Regions from separate parts of the Streptomyces sp. NPDC002467 genome, predicted to be linked through region 2. Evidence: riboswitches for the same ligand, from Rfam matches in the RefSeq annotation. Region 2 holds a riboswitch; the other holds the start of a gene.
What was found. Region 2 has a riboswitch for thiamine pyrophosphate ahead of thiC (phosphomethylpyrimidine synthase ThiC). Riboswitches for the same ligand answer to the same signal wherever they lie in the genome.

Region 1: linked by a shared signal. The riboswitch ahead of ACFYYJ_RS24795 (thiamine ABC transporter substrate binding subunit) and the one ahead of thiC (phosphomethylpyrimidine synthase ThiC) in region 2 are both predicted to bind thiamine pyrophosphate.

The regions. Positions count from the first base shown of each region.
Region 1 covers NZ_JBIARJ010000012.1:154,854-159,397, forward strand. The annotation lists gene frr (ribosome recycling factor) at 31-588, shown strand; gene ACFYYJ_RS24785 (phosphatidate cytidylyltransferase) at 588-1,664, shown strand; gene rlmN (23S rRNA (adenine(2503)-C(2))-methyltransferase RlmN) at 1,758-2,870, shown strand; TPP riboswitch at 2,929-3,038, shown strand; gene ACFYYJ_RS24795 (thiamine ABC transporter substrate binding subunit) at 3,123-4,223, shown strand; gene ACFYYJ_RS24800 (ABC transporter permease) at 4,337-4,544, shown strand, end outside.
Region 2 covers NZ_JBIARJ010000001.1:501,101-505,644, reverse strand. The annotation lists gene ACFYYJ_RS02390 (glycosyltransferase) at 1-624, shown strand, start outside; gene thiC (phosphomethylpyrimidine synthase ThiC) at 707-2,497, opposite strand; TPP riboswitch at 2,492-2,637, opposite strand; gene ACFYYJ_RS02380 (YibE/F family protein) at 2,677-4,149, shown strand; gene ACFYYJ_RS02375 (SsgA family sporulation/cell division regulator) at 4,323-4,544, opposite strand, start outside.

The DNA.
Region 1 (4,544 bases), on a different contig from region 2:
CCATCCATTCAAGACATGCAGGAGCACGTGGTGACCGAAGAGATCCTCCTCGAGGCCGAGGAGAAGATGGAAAAGGCCGTCGTCGTCGCCAAGGAAGACTTCGCCGCGATTCGCACCGGCCGTGCGCACCCGGCGATGTTCAACAAGATCGTGGCGGACTACTACGGCGCCATCACGCCCATCAACCAGCTCGCCTCCTTCTCGGTGCCCGAGCCGCGCATGGCGATCGTGACCCCGTTCGACAAGAGCGCGCTGCGCAACATCGAGCAGGCCATCCGCGACTCCGACCTCGGTGTCAACCCGAGCAACGACGGCAGCATCATCCGGGTGACCTTCCCCGAGCTGACGCAGGACCGCCGCAAGGAGTACATCAAGGTCGCGCGTACCAAGGCCGAGGACTCCAAGGTCTCGATCCGCGCCGTCCGCCGCAAGGCGAAGGACGCCCTTGACAAGCTCGTCAAGGACAAGGAAGCCGGCGAGGACGAGGTGCGCCGCGCGGAGAAGGAGCTCGACGACACCACCGCGAAGTACGTCGCGCAGGTGGACGAGCTCCTGAAGCACAAGGAATCCGAGCTGCTCGAAGTCTGATGAACGACTCTTCCTGGCAGCCGGAGCCGGTTCCGGCGGGTCCCGCATACGATGCGCTGGTGGGCCCGCACACTCGGCCCATGCCCATCGTGCCCGATGCCGCCGGCCGTGACTTCGACGACCGGGAAGCACGCGATCGGGGGGCCGCCCCGGACGGCGGCCCCCTCTTCCGCGACGAGACGCCGCCGCAGGAGCCCATGCCCAGCCCCCCGCCCCCGCCTTCGCAGGCACCGCAGGACCCCCCGCCCCCGCCGCAGAAGAAGCGTGCGGGGCGGGACCTGCGCGCCGCCATAGGGGTCGGCGTCGGCCTCGGCGCGGTGATCTTCGCTTCGCTCTTCATCGTCAAGGCGGTCTTCGTCGGCGTCGTCGTCGTCGCGGTCGTCGTGGGTCTGTGGGAGCTCACCTCCCGGCTGCAGGAGAAGAAGGGCATCAAGGCCCCTCTCGTCCCGCTCGCGGTGGGCGGCGCGGCCATGGTCATCGCCGGGTACGTCCGCGGCGCCGAGGGAGCCTGGGTCGCGATGGCCCTGACCGCCCTCGCGGTGCTGGTGTGGCGGATGACCGAGCCGCCCGAGGACTACCTCAAGGACGTCACCGCGGGAGTCTTCGCGGCGTTCTACGTACCGTTCCTCGCCACCTTCGTCACGATGCTGCTCACCGCCGACGACGGTCCGCAGCGCGTGGTGACCTTCCTCGTGCTGACCGTGGTCAGCGACACCGGGGCCTACGCGGTGGGCTGGCGCTTCGGCAAGACGAAGCTCGCGCCGCGCATCAGCCCCGGCAAGACCCGCGAGGGGCTCTTCGGAGCCGTGGCCTTCGCCATGGCGGCGGGCGCCCTGTGCATGGAGTTCCTGATCGACGGCGGTGCCTGGTGGCAGGGCCTGCTGCTGGGGCTCGCGGTCGCGGTCAGCGCCACGCTGGGCGACCTCGGCGAGTCGATGATCAAGCGGGACCTCGGCATCAAGGACATGGGCACCCTGCTCCCGGGGCACGGCGGGATCATGGACCGCCTCGACTCGCTGCTGCCCACCGCCCCGGTGGTGTGGCTGCTGCTGGCGGCCTTCGTGGGTACGGGCTGACCTGGGAAAAGGCGTCGTAGGACGCCGGGCGGTTACTCTAGAAAGGCGCGCTGCTTCTGCGGCGCGCCTTTCGTCTTACAAGGAGTACCTGCCATGGCCCGCCCTGTTCCGGGAGAGCTCACCTTCGTCGCACCGCGCGGAGCGAAGAAGCCTCCCCGGCACCTCGCCGACCTCACGCCGGAGGAGCGCCGCGAGGCGGTCGCCGCGATCGGCGAGAAGCCCTTCCGGGCCAAGCAGCTCTCCCAGCACTACTTCGCCCGGTACGCGCACGACCCGGCCGAGTGGACCGACATCCCGGCCGCGTCGCGCGAGAAGCTCCAGCAGGAGCTGCTGCCCGAGCTGATGAACGTCGTCCGCCACATCTCCTGCGACGACGACACCACCCGCAAGACCCTGTGGAAGCTGCACGACGGCACGCTCGTCGAGTCCGTGCTGATGCGCTACCCCGACCGGGTCACCATGTGCATCTCGTCGCAGGCCGGCTGCGGCATGAACTGCCCGTTCTGCGCCACCGGCCAGGCCGGTCTGGACCGCAACCTGTCCACCGCCGAGATCGTGCACCAGATCGTCGACGGCATGCGCGCCCTGCGCGACGGCGAGGTCCCGGGCGGCCCCGCCCGACTGTCCAACATCGTCTTCATGGGCATGGGCGAGCCCCTCGCGAACTACAAGCGCGTCGTCGGTGCCATCCGCCGGCTCACCGACCCCGAGCCCGACGGCCTGGGCCTGTCCCAGCGCGGGATCACCGTCTCCACCGTCGGCCTGGTCCCGGCCATGCTGCGCTTCGCCGACGAGGGCTTCAAGTGCCGCCTCGCCGTCTCGCTGCACGCGCCCGACGACGAGCTGCGCGACACGCTGGTCCCGGTGAACACCCGCTGGAAGGTCCGCGAGGTCCTCGACGCCGCCTGGGAGTACGCCGAGAAGTCCGGCCGTCGCATCTCGATCGAGTACGCGCTGATCCGCGACATCAACGACCAGGCCTGGCGCGGTGACCTCCTGGGCCGGCTGCTCAAGGGCAAGCGCGTCCACGTCAACCTGATCCCGCTGAACCCGACGCCCGGCTCCAAGTGGACCGCCTCGCGGCCCGAGGACGAGAGGGCCTTCGTCGACGCGATCGCCCGCCACGGCGTGCCGGTGACCGTACGGGACACCCGCGGCCAGGAGATCGACGGCGCGTGTGGGCAGCTCGCCGCCTCGGAGCGCTAGATTCCGGTCCTGATCGATCATGTTCGGCCACGGGGTACCCTGTGGCCGAACCAATTTCATATTCCGACAGGGGAGCGCCACAGCGCTGAGAGTGCGGTATCCGTCATCCGCAGACCCTCTGAACCTCGCCCCGGTCATTCGGGGTAGGAAGTTCGGTCACCACTCAAGCTGTTGCGCCCTGCCCGGCGTCCGCTCCCACAGAGCGCCGGGCAGGGCCGCGTCTTCTCCTGGACATCCCAGGAGGAATCACCAGTGAGCACCACCAAGAAGATCGCGGGCGTCGCGCTCGCGGCCGCGCTGGGCGTCACCACGCTCAGTGCCTGCGGCGGCGGCGACGCCAAGGACAAGAGCGCGGGCGGGACCGAGAGCCCCAAGTCCAAGACCGTCACGCTCGTCACGCACGACTCCTTCAACGTGACCGAGGCGGTCCTCAAGGAGTTCGAGCAGCAGAGCGGCTACACGGTCAAGGTGCTGAAGTCCGGGGACGCGGGCGCCGCGCTGAACCAGGAGATCCTCACCAAGGGCTCCCCGCGCGGCGACGTCTTCTTCGGCGTGGACAACACCCTGCTCTCGCGCGCCCTCGACAACGGCATCTTCACCCCGTACGAGGCCAAGGGCCTGGCCGGCGTGAAGCCCGAGTACGTGCTCGACAAGCAGCACCGGGTCACCCCGATCGACACCGGCGACATCTGCGTCAACTACGACAAGGCCTACTTCGCCGACAAGAAGATCGCCCCGCCGCAGACCCTGGACGACCTGGTCAAGCCGGAGTACAAGAACCTGCTGGTCACCGAGAACGCCGCGACCTCGTCGCCCGGCCTCGGCTTCCTGCTCGCCTCCGTCGGCAAGTACGGCGAGGACGGCTGGAAGGACTACTGGAGCAAGCTGAAGGCCAACGGCGTCGAGGTCGTCGACGGCTGGGAGCAGGCCTACAACGAGCGCTTCTCCGGCTCCGCGGGCGGCAAGAAGGCCAAGGGCGACCGCCCGCTGGTCGTCTCCTACGCCTCCAGCCCGCCGGTCGAGGTGCTGTACGGGGAGCCGCAGCCGGCCGAGGCCCCGACGGGCGTCGCCACCGGCACCTGCTTCCGCCAGGTCGAGTTCGCGGGCCTGCTCAAGGGCGCGAAGAACACCGAGGGCGGCAAGGCGCTCGTGGACTTCCTGATCGGCAAGAAGTTCCAGGAGGACATGCCGCTCCAGATGTTCGTGAACCCCGTGACGAAGGACGCTTCCCTGCCGGAGCTGTTCACCAAGCACGGCGTGGTGGTCGAGAAGCCCGAGAACGTGGCCCCGGAGACCATCGCCAAGAACCGTGAGCAGTGGGTCTCGGCATGGACCGCGCTCGTCGTGAAGTAAGCGGTACCGAGGGAGCGGTCGCGGCGGCGGGGGGCGCCGCGCCGGTCCCGGCGGGGGGCGTACGCCATCCCGTGCGCGAGTCCGGGCGGGCCACGGCCGTGCGGCTCGCGCTGATGATCGTGCCCCTGGCCTTCTTCGGGCTGTTCTTCGCCTACCCCGTCGCCGCGATCCTCGGGCGCGGCCTGAAGACCGACACCGGCTGGCAGTTCGGCCGGATCACCGAGGTGATCACCCGGCCCGACATCGCCGGCGTGCTCTGGTTCACCACGTGGCAGGCCCTCGCCTCCACCGCGCTCACCCTGGTGATCGCGCTCCCGGCGG
Region 2 (4,544 bases):
GGGGCACGTCTCCGCGAAGGCGGCCAGCGGGCGAAGTACCTGCGCGACGCCGAAGTCCTCACCGAAGGACTCGCGAAGGAGCCCGGCAACACCCGGTACGCCTTCTACCTCGCCCAGAGCTGGCGCGACGCGGGAGAACCGGAGAAGTCCCTGGCCGCCTACGACCACCGCGTCGCCATGGGTGGCTGGGTCGAGGAGACCTACTGCGCCCGGCTCTACGCGGCACGGCTCGCGGCCGGCCTCAAGCGGCCGGCGGCCGAGGTGGTCGACCGGTTCCTGCGCGCGTACGAGAGCCGCCCCAACCGCGCCGAGGCCCTCGGCGAGCTCGCCCGCCTCTGCCGCCTCGAAAGCCGCTGGCCCCTCGCCTACACCTTCGCCCGGCAGGCGGTGCGGATCCCGGCCCCGGACGACATCCTGTTCGTCGAGTTCGCCTGGCACGAATGGCGCGCGCTCGACGAACTCGCGGTGGCCTCCTACTGGGTGGGCGAGTACCAGGAATCGCTGGAGTGCTGCCAACGCCTCCTGGAGGAGGGCAAACTCCCCCTGGAGGAGCACGACCGGATCCTCGCGAACCTCGAATTCGCCCGGCGCAAGCTCGGCCTGGCCGCCCAGGTCCCCGCCTGACGGCCACCCCCTCCCGAAAGCGGAAAAGGCCCGCGACTCCCCCCTCGGTGTCGCGGGCCGTTCCGTGTCGCCGCAGCGGAGGTCAGTCCGCCAGCGGCAGGTACACGCGGTTGCCCGAGGCCGCGAACTCGGCGGACTTCTCCGCCATGCCCGCCTCGATCTCGTCCGCCTTCAGGTCACCGCCGTGCTCACGGCGGATGTCCTGCGAGATCTTCATCGAGCAGAACTTCGGACCGCACATCGAGCAGAAGTGCGCGGTCTTGGCCGGCTCGGCGGGAAGGGTCTCGTCGTGGAACTCGCGGGCCGTGTCCGGGTCGAGGGCCAGGTTGAACTGGTCCTCCCAGCGGAACTCGAACCGCGCGTCCGACAGGGCGTCGTCCCAGTCCTGGGCGCCCGGGTGACCCTTGGCCAGGTCGGCGGCGTGGGCCGCGATCTTGTACGTGATGACACCGGTCTTCACGTCGTCGCGGTTGGGCAGACCCAGGTGCTCCTTGGGCGTCACGTAGCAGAGCATCGCGGTGCCCCACCAGGCGATCATCGCGGCGCCGATGCCCGAGGTGATGTGGTCGTACGCGGGCGCGACGTCCGTGGTCAGCGGGCCGAGCGTGTAGAACGGCGCCTCCTCGCAGATCTCCTGCTGGAGGTCGATGTTCTCCTTGATCTTGTGCATCGGGACGTGCCCGGGGCCCTCGATCATGGTCTGGACGTTGTGCCGCTTGGCGATCGTGTTCAGCTCGCCGAGCGTCTTCAGCTCCGCGAACTGCGCCGCGTCGTTGGCGTCCGCGATCGAACCGGGGCGCAGACCGTCACCGAGCGAGTAGGTGACGTCGTACGTCGCGAGGATCTCGCAGAGCTCCTCGAAGTTCGTGTAGAGGAAGTTCTCCTTGTGGTGCGCCAGGCACCAGGCCGCCATGATCGAGCCACCCCGGGAGACGATGCCGGTCTTGCGGCGGGCGGTCAGCGGGACGTACGGGAGCAGCACGCCGGCGTGGACCGTCATGTAGTCGACGCCCTGCTCGGCCTGCTCGATGACCGTGTCCTTGTAGATCTCCCAGGTCAGGTCTTCGGCACGGCCGTCGACCTTCTCGAGCGCCTGGTAGAGCGGCACGGTGCCGATCGGCACGGGGGAGTTGCGCAGGACCCACTCGCGGGTGGTGTGGATGTTGCGGCCCGTGGAGAGGTCCATGACCGTGTCCGCGCCCCAGCGGGTCGCCCAGGTCATCTTCTCCACCTCCTCCTCGATGGAGGAGGTGACGGCGGAGTTGCCGATGTTGGCGTTGACCTTCACCAGGAACCGCTTACCGATGATCATCGGCTCGATCTCCGGGTGGTTCACGTTGGCCGGAAGCACCGCGCGACCTGCGGCGATCTCCTCGCGCACGACCTCGGGGGAGACGTTCTCGCGGATCGCGACGTACTCCATCTCCGGGGTGATCTCGCCCCGGCGGGCGTACGCGAGCTGCGTGACGGCGGCGCCGCCGCGACCCCGACGGGGCTGGCGGGGGCGGCCCGGGAAGACCGCGTCGAGGTTCTTGAGCCCGCCGCGCGGCGAGGTGTGCTTGATGCCGTCGTCCTCGGGGCGCACGGGACGGCCCGCGTACTCCTCGGTGTCGCCGCGGCCGATGATCCAGTTCTCGCGCAGCGGGGGCAGGCCCCTGCGGACGTCGGTCTCGATCTGGGGGTCGGTGTACGGACCGGACGTGTCGTAGAGCGTCACGTCCTTGCCGTTGGTGAGGTGGACCTGGCGGACCGGCACCCGGATGTCCGGGCGGGAGCCCGCCAGGTATCCCTTGTGCCAGCCCGGCTGGCGCTCGGTCTGGCCGTCGTCGCCCTGGCTGACGGCAGGCGTGCGTGCGTCGTCCTGAATGGTCATGAGACCTGATCTCCCTACGCCGGCATTACCCGGTAACAGGTTCGGCGGTCGACGCAGCCTCTTCCCGTACGCATCCGTGATGTGCGTACGGTGATCAGCGCCCTCTCAGCCCGGTGCTCCGAGCTCCCGCGTTGTGCAAAGTAGCCCCCACGCTAGCGTCATCAATGGCGTGCTGAACAGTGGGCCCCCTCATCTCTTGCGATGATCTGCCGGTGACGTCTTCGCTGCACCCCCCCACGAAGCCCACCGAGCCCCATGACCACACCGGCCACGAGCACTCAGGTCCAGGGCACGACTCCGGTCATGCGCCCGGCCAGGGTCACGGTCCCGGCCACGACCACGGAGGTCACGGACACGGCGGCCACGGACACGGGCACGGCCACGGTCCGGCGGCGCCCGGCTCGAAGCACCTGCGCAAGGTCATCGCGGCCGTACTGATCCCCTTCACCGCCGCCGTGTTCGTCGGCATGGCGGTGCTCTGGCCGGGCGGAGCGCCCGCCCACGAGCGCACGGGCGTCGGTTTCGACCGTCAGACCCAGCAGGCCACGGTCGTCTCGCTGGAGCGTGTCGACTGCAAATCCGTGAACGCCTCGCAGGTGCCTCCGACGGGCGACACGTCCACCCCGGAGGGGCGCGAGGCGCAGGCCGCGCAGACGGGGGAGTGCAAGAAGGCCACCGTCGAGGTCGGTACGGGCCCGGAGAAGGGGCGGACCTTCGTCGAGGTCGTCCAGCCGGGTGCGCCCCGGCAGTTGGAGAAGGGCCAGGAGGTGGTCGTGGCCTACGCGCCGGACGCCCCGCACGACCTCCAGTACTCGGTGATCGACGTGAACCGCAAGCTCCCGCTGGCGCTGCTGGCGGGCATCTTCGCCCTCGCGGTGGTGGTCGTCGGGCGGATGCGCGGGGTGTTCGCCCTGATCGCGCTGGTCGTCAGCTTCGGCGTGCTGACCCTCTTCATCCTCCCGGCCATCCTCCAGGGTTCGAACCCGCTGCTCGTAGCCGTCATCGGGGCGAGCGCCATCATGCTGATCGCCCTGTACATGTGCCACGGACTGACGGCCCGCACCTCCGTCGCCGTCCTCGGCACGCTGGTCTCGCTGCTGCTGATCGGGCTGCTGGGCTCGGTGTTCATCGACTGGGCCTTCCTCAGCGGCAACACCGATGACAACACCGGTCTGATCCACGGGCTCTACCCGCACATCGACATGAGCGGCCTGCTGCTCGCAGGTGTGATCATCGGATCCCTGGGCGTGCTCGACGACGTGACGGTCACCCAGACCTCGGCCGTCTGGGAACTCCACCAAGCCGACCCGTCGATGGGCCCGCGCGGGCTCTACCGGGCGGCGATCCGGATCGGCCGCGACCACATCGCGTCGGTGGTCAACACGCTCGTACTGGCCTACGCGGGCGCCGCCCTGCCGCTGCTGCTGCTGTTCTCGATCGCGAACAGCAGCATGGGTTCCGTGGCCAACAGCGAGCTGGTCGCGGAAGAGATCGTACGGACCCTCGTGGGTTCGATCGGGCTCGTGGCCTCGGTCCCGGTGACCACGGCACTGGCCGCGCTGGTCGTATCGGCCGACCGACCGGGATCCCCGGCCGCCTCGCCGGCCTCGGGACCGGTCCGCGGCGGCCGGGGCCGGCGGCGCAAGCGCTGAACGGCGGTTCCCGAGGAACGGGAAAGGGGCGTCGGCGGACGCCGGCATTCCGCTGCGTTTCAGCTGTGGCCGGTGTTTCACATGGTGCAGGTGTGGCCCGTATTGCTTTTGGTGCCTTTACCTGTGGCGCCTTTGCCCGTGGCGCCTTTGCCCGCACGGCCACGCGAGAGGCGTCAGCCCGCGTTCTGCTCGTTCTGCTGCGCCTCGGCGAGGATCTTGCCGAGCGCCTCGTCGAGGTTCTCCTCGAAATCACCCAGGTTCCGCTCCTGCCCGAGCGGAACGAGCCGGTCGGTCCGGTCGAGGAACGCGACGAGCGGAGCCGCGCCGGCGCGGAAGAGCGCCCGGTCGCCGCCCACCTGGAGCCGGATGTGGACATCGGACAGTTCCTCGGGATC